DNA from 2 places in the Pseudoalteromonas sp. SR45-1 genome. Region 1 is predicted to be linked to the other one. Evidence: riboswitches for the same ligand, from Rfam matches in the RefSeq annotation. Region 1 holds a riboswitch; the other holds the start of a gene.
What was found. Region 1 has a riboswitch for lysine ahead of dapA (4-hydroxy-tetrahydrodipicolinate synthase). Riboswitches for the same ligand answer to the same signal wherever they lie in the genome.
Positions count from the first base shown of each region.

Region 1 (8,819 bases):
ACGTTTTTTAGATAACCATTTGTTGTAAGTTGCTTTACCTACAGCAGAAGTGTGACCTTCTAATAGTACTGTTGTATCTGGGTACTCTTTTAAGAATGCAGATACTTTTTCAATATCATCTAAATATTGAGTAGATACTGCTGAAGCATTGTTAGGGAAAGTCACTAATAAACTTACTGTTACTTCTTTATCTTCATATAAAGTACAACCAGTACCATCTACAGCATCAGTCATAGGTGTGTTAGGACACTTATCATCTGCGTCAAGAATGTTATCGTTGTCGCTGTCTACAGGAGCTACAGCTACTTCAACTACTTTAGGCTCTGGAGCTGGTTTTACTGGCTCTACAGGAGCAGAGTTTTGGCCAAATAAGTAGTTAATACCAATTTTAGCACCAACATCTGTGTAACCACGGTCAAGACCTTGGTATACAGCTGTTTCAGCATTTACAAATAAGCCATCTGTAATGAAATGTTGGTAACCAACACCTGCATTTAAGAATGTGTTGTCATCAACTACGTCAATTTCTTTAATACCGAAAAGACCATAGAAAGGACCGCCGTCTAAATGGTAAAGAGCATCAATACCGTAACGCTCGCCATCAATATTGTTACGGTTGCCAGCAACTTTATCAAAAGCATTAAAATCCATGTCTGCATATTCAAGACGTGCGCTCCAGTAATCACTGAAACGGTAACCAGCTTCAACACCCCAGCCAGTTGATTCGTTTACGTCAAGACCAGCTTGGTCACGCATGTTTTTCCAAGATGCGTCATAGTAGTCGCCAAATGCGCCAATGTAGAAACCTTCTTCTTTATCAGCAGCGAATGTAGATGCGCTAGTTGCAGCCAACGCGATTGCAATTGTAAGTGATTTTAATTTCATTGTTTTCTTCCCATTTGAACAATTGTAAATTGTAGCTAATCGATACTAGCTCAATCAGTTTTATATAGACTAACTGAGCCTTTGTTAATCAATACTTAACGAAAAATAAAGTTTATTACTTTTTTCTATGCCTTGTCGCAACACACATCCACTTACTATAGGCGAAATTAAAACTTTATTGAAAAATAAATATAGTAGTTTTTTGTAAATTAGTACTTAGCAAGGAATGTAAGAGCAATTAAATTAAATGCACTTATAAATGCAAAGAAATATTGCTTGGTTTTAATTGTGCGCATAATACCACCAGAATTAGCATTCCCCTAGGTATATGCGCATGTTTGATTAAAAAATGACTCTTTTTAATCATGCGGTTATATTTAAAGTTAAGTATTAAGTACCACAAAAAGTCTGGTAGTCATTATCATTCGTCGGTGGAGAGCAAAACTCTGATAACTCTTCACTGTTAGAATATGGATTCCCAGCTATTTTTATAAAGCGCTGTAGTAACTCACTAGACCCTGTAGCGTTATATTGTGCAATTATTTCTTCGATCACATGATTACGCGGTATTACACGAGGATTTGCAGCTCTCATTACTTCATAACTATTATCGTCAGTTAAACTTACCCACTTAGCTCTCCATTCAATTAGCGACTCAGGTACGCTTTTTTCTCCTTTTAAGGATTCAGTAAGCGCATCAAAGGTATTGGTGTAGTCGAGCTGATTATCTTTTAATAGCGTTAACAACTCTGCTATTAACTCGCCGCTACTATCGCTAGATTCATTTAAACCCAGTTTTTGTGCCCACATAGCCGTAAACTCAGTATTAAACTGCTCAGCAAAAATATTAATAAATGGCGTCATTAATGAAACAGCTTGCTCGTCATCATCGCTAATAAGCGGTATTAAACTCTCAGCTAAGCGTGCGCAGTTCCAGTTAGCTATATTAGGTTGATTACCGAATGCATAGCGGCCTTGTTTGTCTATAGAGCTAAATACGGTATCAAAATCAAAGCTATTCATCATGGCACACGGGCCGTAATCAATAGTCTCTCCGCTAACTAGCGTATTATCTGTATTCATTACTCCGTGAATAAAGCCAACACGCATCCAGCTCACAACTAGCTTAACTTGGTTTTTAATCACAGCGCCTAAAAATGCTAAGTATCGCTGCGAACCTGTATCGGTTATTTCTGGGTAGTGCCGCTCTATAGCTAAATCGGCTAAATTTTTAAGCCCTTCAACATCGCCTTGCGTCGCTAAATATTGAAACGAGCCAACACGAATATGACTCGTTGCTACACGCGTAACGATAGCCCCTGCTTGTGGCGGATTACGATAAACCGTTTCACCACTACCAACAACCGCTAAGCAGCGTGTGGTTTTAACTCCCAGTGCATGCATTGCTTCGCTCATTACGTATTCACGAATAGCAGGACCAAGAGCACAACGTCCATCCCCACCTCTTGAGTAAGGAGTAGCACCAGAGCCTTTTAATTGAATATCCCATAACTGGTTTTCATCATCACTAATAGCGCCCAGTAAGTGCGCTCGTCCATCGCCTAAGCGTGGTGAAAAATGTCCAAATTGGTGCCCAGAGTAACCAAGTGCTACTGCAGGAATCGCCTGTTTTTCGTTACCGCTAAAAGTGCTGGCACGTAAATCAGCCGCAACGTTAATATTAAACTCTTTTGCTAAACTCTCGTTCCACAGCAATAACTGAGGAGAGGCGACACTTGCAGGGAAATCTTCTATCGCGAAGTTTTCTGCAACATCTGTGTATCTTGGCACTAATTTCATTGTAATTCCTATTGTTGCTGACTTATACCAACACGGTTGTCACCTACGCCATAAGCAACAATTAAGCTTAACTCTTGCATACTTAAGCCACTTTGCTCTTGCATTTCGTTAAAAAAAGCTTGGGCTGCATTTAGTGACTTTTTAGTTTGTAAGCCGCCGTCTATAATTTTATGGGCACGCAAATAATTCTCTACATCGCGTGATAGTAAAAATGTATCTTTACCAAGTGCTCGCAGCGCATAAGGCCCTGTATTTCCGCCTAAACGCGAACCATGCTTTTTTAAATACGCCCACAAACCAATAATATCGTCTGTTGGCCAATTAGCGATAAACTGGCTAAAACTGCCATGTTCCCCTGCTATTTCGTGGATCATGTAAGCATTTTCGGTAATTGTTTTTACTTTTTTATAGTTACGAACAATGCGCTCATCCGTTGCTTTTTGCTCCAGCATATCGGGTGGCATCATTAATAACTTATCAACGCTAAAATCCCAAAAAACCTCTCTAAAGCCCGGCCACTTATTATTTATGACTGACCAATAAAAGCCGCTTTGAAATACTTTTCGAGTAAATTCTTCAAGCCAATCGTCGTCACTTAACGTGCTTAGTTGTTTTTTAGATAGCGGTTTTGCAAGTAATAACTTAAGCATTTTTTCAGAGCCTTTTCGCTCTACCGCTCGCTTATAAATATCGCTAAATTTTTCCATACTAATTAAATACCTCACTACTTATATTGCTAGTGTACGAGAAAAGCACCTAATACGTAACCACCCCTCTTTTCGATGAATTAATCTGTATTTAGTCGCTTGACACCTAGACGGCTAAAATGCTTTAATCGCCGTAATTACCCTATTTAAATTGCACAGGTTTGTAAGTTTTACTCTACAAACAGGTGCAAAGGGCTAGAAGAGGTGCGTTATTCAGGTAGCGTATGTTAGGAGCGCAAACTCCAGCAAGCATACGTGAGGGGAATTAACGCCGAGAAGTAACCACTTTTGCGAGGTGTTTATTTCGGGCGACTAGGTTGAACCCTAGCGACTGTCACCAATAGCTGCTTATAAAAAGCAGCTTGTTAGTTTGGTGGAGAGCTTCTGGTCTTAAATATTAAGGCCGTGCGCCCTATTATTTTAAGCCCATTCGCTCTTCGAATTATTAGTTCGAACGACGTTAATGCGGCTCCTTCCATAAAGCTTTTTGACTCTTCGAATAATACCAATTGCATTAAATTAGTTATCGCTTAAATGATCACGTTTTTAATAAAGTTGGTACAAATTATAAGTTCGTGAGAGATGATCAACAACTTCAATTTAAACGACTACTCACTGTGGACCGCGCTCGTAACGCCATTTGATCAACACGGCGATGTTGACTACAACACGTTAACTAAGTTGGTTAGCGATCAAGAAGCGGCACATAACGGTATTTTGCTACTTGGCAGTACGGGCGAAGGTTTAGCACTAACGCTAAAAGAGCAACAAGCCATTGTTGAGCACGTATGCCAGCTAAAACCAACAGTACCACTCATGGTAGCTGTGGGCGGTAGTAACTTAAAGCAACAAATTGAGTGGGTTAACTACTGTAATACACTCCCAATTCATAGCTTTTTACTTGGCTCACCGCTTTATGCAAAGCCTGGCGCTATAGGTCAAACTCATTGGTTTGAAAGCCTACTAAATGCAAGCGCTCATCCATGTATGCTTTATAACGTACCCGGTCGAAGCGCTGTTAGCATCCCAGCGGCAACAATTCAAAACTTACAAAACAATAAAAATTTATGGGCGTTAAAAGAAGCGAGCGGCAGTATTGCTCAGTTTGAAGCTTACCGCCAAGCGGCGCCTAATTTAGCTATTTTTAGTGGCGACGATGCGCTAATGCCTTATTTTGCTCAAGCTGGCGCAAGAGGTTTGGTGTCGGTAGCTGCAAACGCATGGCCTGAACAAACTCACGAGTTTGTTAAGCGCAGTTTAAGTGGTCAACACCCTAATTTATTTGCCCAGTGGTCAAGCGCTATTAATAGCCTATTTGCTGTCGCAAACCCTATTCCCGTAAAGGTACTGATGCATTTGCAAGGCCGCTTAAGCAGCCCGCAACTTCGTCCACCTTTAACACATCTTGAGTTAACTCAAACCGATTGCATCACAACTGCAAACAACACCATTTTATCTTGGCATTAAATACAGGTTTTTATAATGAGCTGGTTAGAACTATTAAATAATTTAGAATCGGGCGCAGTACGCGCAGCATCACAAAACGAAAGCGGCCAATGGCAAGCTAACGTAGAAGTAAAGCAAGGCATTTTAGAAGCCTTTAAAAATGGCACTAATACTGAGTTTGCAGGCGGCTTTGTTGATAAACATAACCTAGCTCCGCAAGAATTTAGTACTGATGATGGCGTTCGTATGGTACCAGGTGGCTCAAGTGTTCGCCGTGGTGCTTATGTTGCTAAAGGCACGATTATTATGCCACCAGCGTATGTAAACATTGGTGCATATATCGACGAAGGCACAATGGTAGATAGCCACGCATTGGTGGGTTCTTGTGCGCAAGTAGGTAAAAACGTACATTTAAGTGCTGCAGTTCAGCTTGGTGGTGTACTTGAGCCAATTGGTGCAAGCCCAGTAGTGGTTGAAGATGACGCATTTATTGGTGCAGGCTGTATTATTGTTGAAGGCGTAGTCATTAAAAAAGGCGCAGTACTTGCCCCTGGCGTGCGTTTATCAGCAACTATTCCAGTATACGACTGCGTAAACGAGCGCCAACTAGATAAAGGCGAGCCAATCCCAGAGTACGCGATTGTAATACCGGGCTCTCGCCCTGCATCAAACGAATGGGCGCGCGAGCAAGGCCTAAGCATGTCGTGTGCGTTAATAGTTAAATACCGCGACGAGAAAAGCGATGCATCGTTATTGCTTGAAGAGGTTTTACGATAATGAGCTTTTTGAGCACGCCTATCAAAACCGCTGTAAATACTATTACACAACAACTTGATACACCTTTTTTTGTTTACGACCTAGATCAACTAAACACGCATCTTGCGCGTTTAGTTGCGCAAACCGATGTAAAGCTGTGGTACGCGGTAAAAGCAAACCCACTGTCTAAAATTATTCAAAGCTTAGACAGTGCTGGCTTTAATTTTGACGTAGCAAGTAAAGGTGAGCTTGAGCAAGTACTAGCACAAGGTATTAGCTCGCAGCGCGTGCTCAACACAGGGCCTGCAAAAAGCCCTAAACAAATAAAACACTTTATTGAGCGCGGCGTGCGTATATTCGTAGCAGAAAGCCTCAATCAAGTACGTTGGTTAAACCAACAAGCGCAACTACAAAATACGCAGTTACAAGTATTACTGCGTGTACAATTACGCTGGCCTGAAGGTGAAAAAAACCCACTGGGCGGCGACAGCCTTACGCCGTTTGGTTTGGGTTGTGATGAGTGGCAAGCACTCAATGTAACCGACTACCCTGCACTTAAGTTTGACGGCTTACATATTTTTCAGTGGGGCAACATGCTTAGCACACAAAAGCTAAGCGAATTGTGGTCACAAATGATTGCACCTCTTAGCCAACTTGCCAGCGATTTAAATATTAGCCTTAAAATTCTCGATTTAGGCGGCGGTTTAGGTATTCCTTATACACAAAACGAAGCAACACTTGATTGGGATGACTTAATTGCTGCGCTAGCTAAAATTAAAAATGATGCGGGTGTAGAAGAATTATGGATGGAACTTGGTCGCTATGCCGTTGGCGAATGCGGTCATTACGCAAACCCAGTAGTAGAGCGCAAACAAAACTACAATCAAGAACAAGTAATTTTAAGCGGCGGTATAAATCACTTATTACGCCCTGCTGTTACCAGCCAGGACTTTCCTGCTGCATTACTGCGTGAATCCAGTGCTAAAACTCAAGCGGTCACTTTATATGGCCCACTTTGTACAGCGCTTGATTGCTTGGGTGAACATAACTTACCAAGCGATTTAGATGAGCACGACTGGCTAGTGTTTAGCCAATGCGGTGCTTACGGCTTTACCGAAAGTATGCCGTATTTTTTATGCCATGAGCTAGCTGCTGAGTACACCTTGCAAAACGGTACACTTACCTGTGTTCGCCAAGCCGAAAATGCCAGCCATTATTTAAGGTAACAAGTATGAGTAATACAACACACATTAGCCAAGAGAACATTGTAGTAGGGGAAGTTGCAAACGGCTTACCACTTACAATTCCTGTGTATCGTTTAAAAGGTGATGGCACAGGGCCAAGTGTTTACATTCAGGCCAATATGCATGGCGCTGAAGTGCAAGGTAACGCAGTTATTTTTCAGCTGCTTGAGCAATTAAAACACCTTAACCTTAGTGGCGATATTACCCTTGTACCTTATGCAAATCCGATTGGCTGTAATCAAAAATCTGGCGAGTTTACCCTTGGCAGGTTCGATCCGATTACGGGCACTAATTGGAATCGCATGTATCACTACAATAAAAATTTAGTGGCACAGTTTGCACAAAATCATACTCAGTATGACGACGCTACATTAAAAAGTAACTTCAAACAGGCACTTATTGACGAAGTAGACAGCAAACTTAACGGCCCTGCTTATTTACTCAATACGGGTAAACGCATTGCGCTTAACTTACAAAAGCTCGCTCATCAGGCTGATATAGTACTCGATTTACACACAGGCCCTATTTCAAGCAAGCATCTGTACTGCCCAACCTATGCAACCGACAGCGCACGTTACTTTAATATTGAACATGTATTGCTTATTCCTAGTGATTTTGACGGCGCTATGGATGAAGCTAACTTTTGCCCATGGTGGCATTTAAGTGATGCGCTTAGCGGACAAGGTCGCGAATTATCAATAGCTGTAGAAGCATTTACTGTAGAGCTAGGCAGCCAAGAAAAAATAGACTTAAAAGAAGCATTAAACGATGCAAACAGCATTTTAAGTTACTTAAATCACAAAGGCGTATTACAAAACGCACCGCATACGCCAGTTAATATGACTCGTTATGCATGTAATTTAGATGACTACTTTGCCTATTACGCCCCTATTGGCGGCATGGTTGAATACTTAGCCCCACTTGGCGGGCACATTAAAGCCGGTGAGCCTATTGCCAATATTTTACGCATGGAGCGCTACTTAAGTGAGCAACCATTGCAAACACTTACTCTTGATTGCGATGCAATTGCTATTTTGCACTTTGCCTCAGCGAGTGTTAATCAAGGTACCGAGCTTTATAAGTTTTTTACTAACATATTTGAGCTTTAGCTCACCCTTCTCATTGCGTGAGAGTAATACCAATTGCATTAAATTAGTGATCTATTATAGCGATAAGGAAATAGCTTAATAACAAGGCTAAAATTATGGTACATAGTTGTTCTATATAAATAATTTTTAACGTAGTTAGTGAGTTATTTAATACGCTAGAATGATCATGTTTTTAACAAAATTGGTATAAATTAACTAAAGTAGTTAATTTGCATTAGAAAAGCGGCTTAGGCCGCTTTTCTTTTGATCTATATTTACTTTGTATACGTATGGACCTTGTTATGAATACAAATTCAGTAAAAGTTCACCGTTACATATGTAAAAAGACGTTATAATTAAATTAACGCATACAACAACCCAAACTCACAAGGAATTACAATGAGCTGGCGCCACTGGATAACTCTTTCTGCTTTAATTAGTACCGCTACCTTCGCACAAGAAGAAGTTGCTACAAACGAGCAAGACAACGACATCGAGCTTGTAAAACAGTGTATTTTAAATGAAGTGATTGGTGGAGATGGCAAGCAAACTCTCGATGACTTGCGTAAAAAGTGCTCATCCCTTGAAGAAGACAAACAACTTACCGCGCTTGATAAACGCCAAGCTCGTGAAGAAGTCGGTAAAAAAAATAGAAATGTAATTACGCCACATAAGCGTAACTATATTTTACCGCTTTCGTATGTATCACACCCAAACGATCGCCCTTTTGATGGTTTTGACGAATTAACAGATGATAACGATGGTGAGCCACTAGACAACCTAGAAGCAAAATACCAGCTTTCAATCAAAGTGCCTCTATATGATGATTTTTCTGATGAAGACCAAGCCATATTTTTTGGCTTTACTCTGCAATCTTACTGGCAGCTTTATAA
Region 1 covers NZ_JACJDR010000013.1:49,515-58,333, reverse strand. Annotated here, with positions in the region: gene H5089_RS14030 (OmpA family protein) at 1-885, opposite strand, end outside; gene H5089_RS14025 (YdiU family protein) at 1,276-2,685, opposite strand; gene H5089_RS14020 (DNA-3-methyladenine glycosylase I) at 2,694-3,392, opposite strand; lysine riboswitch at 3,584-3,784, shown strand; gene dapA (4-hydroxy-tetrahydrodipicolinate synthase) at 3,975-4,859, shown strand; gene H5089_RS14010 (2,3,4,5-tetrahydropyridine-2,6-dicarboxylate N-succinyltransferase) at 4,875-5,615, shown strand; gene H5089_RS14005 (PLP-dependent decarboxylase) at 5,615-6,820, shown strand; gene H5089_RS14000 (succinylglutamate desuccinylase/aspartoacylase family protein) at 6,826-7,947, shown strand; gene H5089_RS13995 (phospholipase A) at 8,326-8,819, shown strand, end outside.

Region 2 (8,819 bases), on a different contig from region 1:
AATCGAATATCAAATAAATCGGTAAGTGTTAAGCCCGCTTTATCTGATGCGAGTTTAATTAAGTGATCTTTTGCTTCGTTTACCGCACTTTCGCTGTACGGTTCTTGGCTAAGTAAATCAAGCGTGTCACCTTGCTCAAACTGATGCGACGTGCTGATAATGGTATCTATACTATCAACCAGCATTTTGCGCGGTATGACGTTAATTTTAAACGCTTGCAGGTTTGAAATACGGTGCTGGCTTATGCCTTTATTAAAGCTATTCATTTCGCGGCGAAGTCGGTCTAAATCTTCTCGCAAGCCTTTTATAGTTGCGGCCACTTCGGTAAGCGCAACGCGTGCTTGGCGCTCAACAGCATCGCGTTCGTTATCAATATTATGAAAGGCGCTTATTAGCTTTTGGTATTTAGTGTATTCGTCGTTTTCATTGTCGAATTTAGTAATACCCGCGTTATATACATGCAAATAGGTATTACGCACGTTTATGTCAAAATTACGCAGTTCTTGGCAGTCTTTATTAAAATGATGAACAAGGTCGCTTAAGTTATCAAAGTCGACCGTAATATCAATCATGTATGGAGTTACTTTACCGCTGTATAAATCAAGCGTGTGATCAATTCGCTCGCTCTTAACTTGGCGTAATCGCTCAGTTTGGCGATTAATTTGCTCTTGTTTCGATTTAATTAACGAGCGACGATCGGCAATTGAGCCGCTATTTTTTTGAATATCTTGCAAGTAGTCGTCAACTTGTTCGCGCTCAGCTAATAACTGCTCTTTTAGCATGGCTTGCGCTTCAACCGAATGCTGCATTACCTCAAACTGCTCTAAGCGTTTTAGCGCGCCCTCGAGGCTCATAAGCTCATCGTATAACGCGTCTTTTTCTTTTTGCTTGTCGGCAACGTTTGCAGCAACATCGCGCTGTTGCTTAAACTCTTTAAGTGAATGCTCAAGTGCATTTAACTGAGCGGTTAATTGCTCTTTGTTTTCGCCGCTTTGCATTTGCACAGGCGAGAGCTTTTTAAGCTTAATGCTCGCACCTGGTAGCGTTAAGACGCCGCCTTTAACGTTTTCACTTAATAGCGATAAAAATTCCCCAAACGCGTCTTCGTCATCAATGGTTATATCGCCATTAGTGGTGGTTGCAAACGAGAGAATATCAGGGTTTAAAATGCGCGATATTTCTTCTACTTCTTTTAACGAGAGGTCTTCGCGCATGCGGGTAAACAAATTAAATTCAAGATTTTTAAGTTGCAGCTTTAGGCTCTTAATTTGTTTTTGTGTTTCGCTGATGCGGTAGTCAAGCGTGTGCAGGCTTTGCCCTTGTGCGCTAGTTATAGAGTGCGAAAGCGACTCGTAATCTTGCTTTAACTGAGTCAGGCTGGTTTTAAGGGTGGCTTTATTTACTAGTTCAAACTCGCTTTTAAGCGCATCGTAATCTAAAAACCACTGCTCAATTTGAGTTTGTCTGCGCTCTATATCACGCGATTGCTGTACGTATAGGCTTTGCTTTTGCTCAAACTCGTGTTTTTCGTGCTCTATATCTTCAAGCGCTATGGCAAGCTCAGAGAGTTGCGACTCTTGATAGGTATCAAAATCAATCAGTGCTTGGTCAATTTTAGGCGCGTATGCGGCTAATTTACCTTTAAGCACGGTTTGGTTTTCAAGCATTGATTCAAGCGCGGCTATTGGCTCTTGCATTGACTCAAGGGCTTTTAATTCGCGTTTTGAGCGATTTACTTTATCAAATGAGCGACGCCATACTTCATAAAAGTCGACTTTAGAGTTTGACATATGGCGTTCAAACACGCGTAACATAAAGCGTTTTACGTCGCTTGCGCCTAATTTGTGTAAGTTAAGAATACGTCTAAATATTTCTTTATAAATAGAGGAGTCTTGCACATTATTAAGCGGGATCATTTTTAAGTTTATGTCGCCATCAAAAGGCGTTGCGCCACCAGTCAATAGCGCGTTTAGCTCTTGTGCTTTTAACTCAATAGGATTGTAGTTAAGCGATTTTAAATGGTTGAACAGCTTGGTAAATTTAATAATAGTTTTACCTTGCGTGTACTGCTCTAAATCAAGCTTTCCTTGATAACAAAAGTACTGATGCGCGTAACCGGCAATTTTACCAAGTCCCGCAACGCCTATTACTACCGAGCCATGAGGCAAGTTAGCTTCTAGTAAAATGTACGACTGATCGGATGAAAAATAAAACTTACGGGTTTCATCTAAATCGTGTCCGTCCCATTCTGTTAAGCGTAAATCGTTAATAAGCGGAAACTGCAGGGCGTTAATAACCGAGCTTTTACCGGTGTTATTGGGCGCGCAAATAGAGCTGCTTTTATCAAGCGGGATCACACATTTTGCATAGCCTGCGGTATTAAGTAGGGCGAGTTTACTTAGTCCGTATAAGTTTTTCATTGCTCGTCCTCTGTAATGTAGGTTTCTTCGTTTACTTCCATGAGTGCATCTATGTAGCGGTGAATTGGCGCTTGTAGCATAAAGCCGCCTTCTACTTCACGGGCTAAACCTAAGCGCACCATGCGCAGGTAAACGTCTTTACGCAAATCCGATCCCGAAAATATCTCAAGCTGATCAAACAAATGTTTGTTAATTTGCACCAGCGTTTGCATAAGCTCTAAATCGTTTACGTCGTCAAACAATGCGCGCATTGGGTCTTTACCCGTATTGGCGTAGTGCTCAATTAAAATGTAAATGGTGAGCGCGATAGCGCGAGATATTTTGCCCATATTTGGCGTACTTTCGTCGTTACCAAAATAATAAAAGCCACGGCTGTCGTGTTTTAAATCGTTACCTAGGGCGGTAAATAGGGCGGTGTAGTCTTCTATGTGTTGGTCAAGCTCTTGCCACATTACGTTGTCTTGCTCGCAAATGTGATAACCCGCTACTAATTTTTTATTAATGGCTTGTAGATGGGTTAGCTCGTCTAAGTTTATGTGTGTCATGGTTTATTTACCTGCCTTTGAATCTGGCTGAGGCTCTGAATTAAATGGATATAAAGAAAAGTGCTGACCGGCAATTTTTACGCGGGCTTTTTCATCGCTTTGAATTATTTTAATATCGCTGTCGCTGACTAATTTTTGATACAAAAATAGCATTTCGTCGGCATCGAGATCTGGATAGCTTTCGTCTAAAAATTGCAGCAAGGGCTGCGGCTTTTTGCGTTTTTTATTAAAGCGCTTAGCAAAGTTGGTTTTAACATCGTTGTAGTCAGGAATATTAGGCGTAACAAATGCAGGCACGTCTTGCTGGTCAGGCAATTGGTATTCTTCGTGTTCAAATTCAACCAAGCTTGCCATGTAAGCCACAATATGGCGTTGCTGACCAAGCGAATATCGCTGCGCGTCGCTTACAAAATTTGGCTGCACAGCACTTAGCATATTGTCTACACCACTTTTACGCACCAGCCCAAGTACTTTGGCTGCTTGGCGAGTAATTAAGTTATTACGACGTAGCTCCTCGCGCAGTGGCATAAGCATATCAGCACTTTTACGTAAGCTTTCTCGGCCCATTAAATGCATTTCGAGTATACGGGTACGTAATTGCTCCAGCATACGTTTGTCGTTATACGCTTTACCTGAGCGCTCAATGTGCAGTATTTGCTTACTTATTTGCTCTTCAATGAGGGTAAAACATGCATGAAACTCACCACGAATATCAACCATTTCAAGCATTGGCTCTATGTATTCGTCAAAGGCTTCTATTACCGCTTTATAACGCTTTTGCAGCGATTGCACTGCATTATTTGATTTGGCTTGTTCAACAATATTTAAAATAGCGTTTTCGTTGTGCGTATAGAGCTTCATTATTTTACGCACCCGATCATCCATAATGCGGCTGTAGCGTCGTAAGTCGTCAAAGTCTTCTATTTCGCCAGCGTTATCTAGGCGGTTACCTAAACGAGCAAGGTCCTCTACTAATACGCTAATTTCTTGCGCTAAACCTAAATGCTCTTCTTGCAGTAAAAAAGTAGCAAAATCAGCAATAGCACGATTTATTTCAAGCTGAGAGGATTTAGCCAGTGGAATTAAAATATCTTGGTTTAACAAACGATTTGTTTCTTTATAAATGCGTTCGTTTGACCACGTAGGCTGCTTTTGCTTAATCGCGTTTTGTACGTCTTTTAGGCTAAAGTCAGCCATTTTAAAACGTTTAAATAATAGCTCTAATACACCCCAATGTTCGGTTATGGTGTTTAGCAGCTTTTTAGCTGGGATCATAAGGGGTTACAACATCCTAGTATTTTATTATTGAGTTCTTTTAGAAGACTCATTATTACGTATTTTTAATTAACCTTGTCTGTATATAGTATTCGTTTTTAAGACCATTTAATAATAGTTTTTGCATAGAGGCAGTGCTAAAATTCGCGCCGAAAATAGGCACATGAAATGGAATGTTATTTGTGTGTTCTTTAAAACTATATCAAAGGTTGTTTAACTACCATGGTTTCCTCGATTATTCTAACCCTGATAGCGATTGCATTTTTACTGATCGTTATAGAAGATATAATCCATGTAAATAAAGCTAAAACCACGCTGTTTTTTGGTACGCTTTGCTGGATTCTTCTTTTTATATACCCCCTACACGGGCAAAGCCCCGATACGATTCAGCATCTTTTAAACGAAAATATTTTAGAAATTGCCTCATTATGGCTATTTTTAATGGCTGCAATGACCTTTGTCGCGTATTTAAATTCAAAGGGGTTTATAGAAAATATTGTGCACCGTGTTATGCCAAAAAGTATTAGCGAAAAAAAGCTCATGTTTTTGGTGGGTGGTTTTGCGTTTTTGTTTTCGTCGATTTCAGATAACGTAACAGCGACGCTTATATCGCTTGCGGTTGTTATGTCGTTAAAGCTTGAACCTAAAAAGCTCGTTAAATACGCCACGCTTATTGTGTTTGGAGTGAACTCAGGTGGGGTATCGCTAATAACAGGTGACGTAACCACACTAATGATATTTTTAGATGGCAAAGTAACCATTGCTCATTTATTACTACTTATAGCGCCAGCACTTGCAAGCGTTATGCTGCTTGCTGCGTTACTGTCTATAGGTATGAAAGGGCGTGTTGAGTTTGCTAGTGCAGGTAAAACCCGCATTGAAAAAACCGACATAACCATTGCTGTTATATTTTTATCTACCGTAGTGAGCACACTTACGTTGAGTGTAATTTACAGCGTACCGCCTTTATTAACCTTTTTGTTTGGCTTATCAGTGATGTTTTTAGTGGCGCAATTTTTAATGCGCAAAAAAGACATAAACAAAGACATAATCGATTTTGTTCGCGATATAGAATACGACACATTATTGTTTTTTGTAGGTGTACTTTTACTTGTAGGCGCACTTAAAGAAATTGGTATGTTGAGTAAATTTACCGACCTATACACGGTAATGGCACCAGAATACGCAAACTACTTAATGGGCATATTATCAGCTGGGGTCGATAACGTACCGCTTACCGCTGCATTATTAAAAGCCAATATAGTAATGAGCCAACAACATTGGTTGTCGTTTACGTATGCAACGGGTGTGGGCGGTTCAATGCTTATTATTGGTTCGGCTGCGGGCATTATTGCCATGAGTAAAGTTAAAGCGCTTACCTTTATGAGCTACTTGCGTTTATCGCTGCATTTATTAATTTGTTACACGGTTGGATATGCGGGCTCGTATTACATGGGCAGTTTTATTTAACTCATAAATTATTAAATGCTTGACAGCTAGACGTCTAAACGATAACTTTCAAAGCCCCGCTACTTAGTGGGGTTTTGTTTTATTAGCCACTGGTTAATAAAGCATTCAGAAGAGGTGCGATACTTAGGTACTTAATGTTAGGCGACGAAAGCCAATGATCATTAAGGAGGGAAGTACTCGCCGAGGAAAATAATGGTACGTCGTCATTGTTTTTCGGTTTATGGGGCTGAATCCTCAAAACTGTCACCAATATAGGTGGAGAGCTTCTGGCAGTGGACTTATCTTCAAGCATTCCTTTGCCAAGTTCTTCTTGTTTTATTGCGGTTTGGATACCGCGAAAGGAGACTAAATGACTACCCAATCAGCGCCACAAACAGTACCACAAACAGAGTTAAGCGCAAAATCAGATTACATCGTTGCCAAATTTGGCGGAACCAGTGTTGCAAACTTCGAAGCGATGAGTCGCTGTAGCGAAATTATTGTTGCAGATAAAAGCGTACGTATTGTTGCCGTGAGCGCCAGTGCTGGCGTAACTAACCATTTAGTTGCACTGTGTAAATCAAGTATTACCCCAAGTGAGCGCCAAGAACACATAAACGGCGTGCTTGCTATTCAACAAACTATTTTAGATGAGTTATCGCTTGATGCCGATTTAGCGGTTGGCTTTAACGAAACCCTAAAAGCATTTCAAACATTGGCTCAAGAGTCACTAACTACCGATCAGCAACACGACGAGCTACTTAGCTTTGGTGAGCGTTTATCGTCGTATTTGTTTGCTCAGGTGCTGCGTTTACAAGGTTTAAATGCCGATCGCTTTGATGTGCGCAAGGTGCTTAAAACCGACAGCCAATTTGGTAAAGCAACGCCTAATGTTGCGGCCACAGCACAAGCTGCTAAAGAATTCTTAATCCCGTTATTAGATGAGCAAGTAATTGTTACTCAGGGCTTTATTGGCAGTGACGAATACGGCCAAACAACAACGCTTGGACGTGGTGGTTCTGACTATAGCGCTGCACTTTTAGCTGAAGCAATTAACGCTAAAAGCGTGCATATTTGGACCGACGTAGTGGGCATTTTTAGCACCGACCCGCGTTTGTGTGCAAAAGCGACGCCTATTGCACGTTTAAGCTTTGACGAAGCCGCCGAAATGGCGACCTTTGGCGCAAAAGTATTGCACCCAGCGACTATTTTACCAGCAAGCCGGAGCCACATTAACGTGTTTGTAGGTTCTAGCCGCGAGCCAGAGCGTGGCGGTACATGGATTGAGCGCGAAAAATCGCAGCAACCAGGCATACGCGCAGTAACGCAACGTAAAAACCAAATATTGCTTACGCTTAAAAGCCCAGAAATGCTACTCGCTAGTGGCTTTTTAGCACGCGTATTTACACTATTAAGTGAATACAATATATCGGTAGATTTGGTAACCACATCTGAAATTAGCGTAGCTATAACGCTTGATAACGCGCAAAACGCCTCGCGTCCAGAGCTTGACCAAGAATGCCTAGATAAGCTTGCAGAGTTTTGCCATGTGTCGGTAGAAAACAATTTAACACTGGTAGCACTTATTGGCTCTGAGATTCAATTACGCCAACACGAAATGAACTTAATGAGTGTACTAAAAGACTTTAACATTCGATTAATTTGCCACGGTGCTAGTAAGCACAACCTGTGCTTTTTAGTAGAGCAAACTGAGTCAGATAACGTAGTACAATCTATTCATAGCCGTTTATTAGAAAGCGATTTTGCTGCGTAAATAGCGGTTATTCAGGAAAGCGATTTATTAAAGTTACCTAATAAAGTCACTTAACAAAATCAGTTAATAAAAAGCATCGCCAGTCGGTGCTTTTTTTATGCACCACACTCATATCAAAACAAACATTACTGTCACTGCTATCAGCTACAGTAACGCTATTACTGCAAGCACTGAGCTTTGCACTATGTAATTCGTCAAACACATTGGGGCTAAGTAGTTTTGCAATAGGGCGGCTGGTGGCTTTAGCAAGTGACTCTTTTAATGTCCAAATTCTAAAAAATGTATCCGCTTGGGCTTGGGTATTAGTGGGCTTTGTAATAAGTGTAATTTCATCATTATGATAAAAATGCTTAGCGAGCTTTTCAAACGGGCGCTTTAAGCTTACTTTTTCAATATCAAAACCAAACTCACTTTTACCAAGGTTAAGCGCAACCCCAACTAAACCATTCGAGTGCGAAATACAGGTATTAATAACATCATCACTTACATGTACTTGCAGCTTTGAGCTTGCTTCGTCAAATTCTGTACTCATTTTATTAAGGGCTACGTGCGCATGTTGCGGCTGCGTTATTTTAATAAGGTGTTTTAACAATAACCGCGTAGCTAAATACTCTTGCTTAGCTTGCGGGCTTTTGCGGCGGTTTATAATGGCTAACTCAACCGGGCTTAAGCAATCGGGCAAATTAAAGTCACTAAGCTCAAGTGTTTTAGCATTAAATAATAAAATACTGTTACTAGCTAAAGACAAGTTTACTAATTGAGTTGAAGTAATACTCAAGGCGTTTTTAAAATAGTGTTCAGTCATAAAAGCCCTAAAGCAAAAGAAGTCGCTGATATTGTGAGCGGTTAACGCCCCTAATAAAGGCTGGGTACAATTTTATTACTCAGCTGGCATGAAATATGGTTTAATTCACAATAATCAAAATAATAACAGATTTGTAGATGTATGGCACAAGTGCGTGATGGGTTTCAAAGCCGACTTGGTTTTGTTTTAGCCGCTGCTGGCGCAGCAGTGGGTTTAGGTAATATTTGGGGTTTTCCTACGCAAGCGGCCAACCATGGCGGCGGCGCTTTTTTACTGGTTTATTTTATTGTTATATTTTTACTTGCGCTCCCTGCATTGTATACAGAACTTTATTTAGGTCACAAAGCACAAGCTAACCCGGTAAAAGCATTGGGCGATGCATGGCAAAGCACTAACCGTAAAGTGGGTGCGGCAGCAGGTTATATAGGACTTGCGGGCGCAGTTGTTATGCTAAGTTTTTACTCAATAGTAGCAGGGTGGATGCTCTCGTACGCTATTGAACCCATAACAACCTTTTTGGGTTTCACAGGCGCAAGCGAATTTTTACATAG
Region 2 covers NZ_JACJDR010000003.1:106,619-115,437, forward strand. Annotated here, with positions in the region: gene H5089_RS04665 (ATPase) at 1-2,420, opposite strand, end outside; gene H5089_RS04670 (condensin complex protein MksE) at 2,417-2,965, opposite strand; gene H5089_RS04675 (hypothetical protein) at 2,969-4,240, opposite strand; gene nhaD (sodium:proton antiporter NhaD) at 4,463-5,710, shown strand; lysine riboswitch at 5,812-5,984, shown strand; gene lysC (lysine-sensitive aspartokinase 3) at 6,060-7,463, shown strand; gene H5089_RS04690 (4'-phosphopantetheinyl transferase superfamily protein) at 7,510-8,268, opposite strand; gene H5089_RS04695 (sodium-dependent transporter) at 8,410-8,819, shown strand, end outside.
Region 2: it holds a riboswitch for lysine, as region 1 does, so the genes downstream of both, lysC (lysine-sensitive aspartokinase 3) here and dapA (4-hydroxy-tetrahydrodipicolinate synthase) in region 1, are expected to answer to the same signal.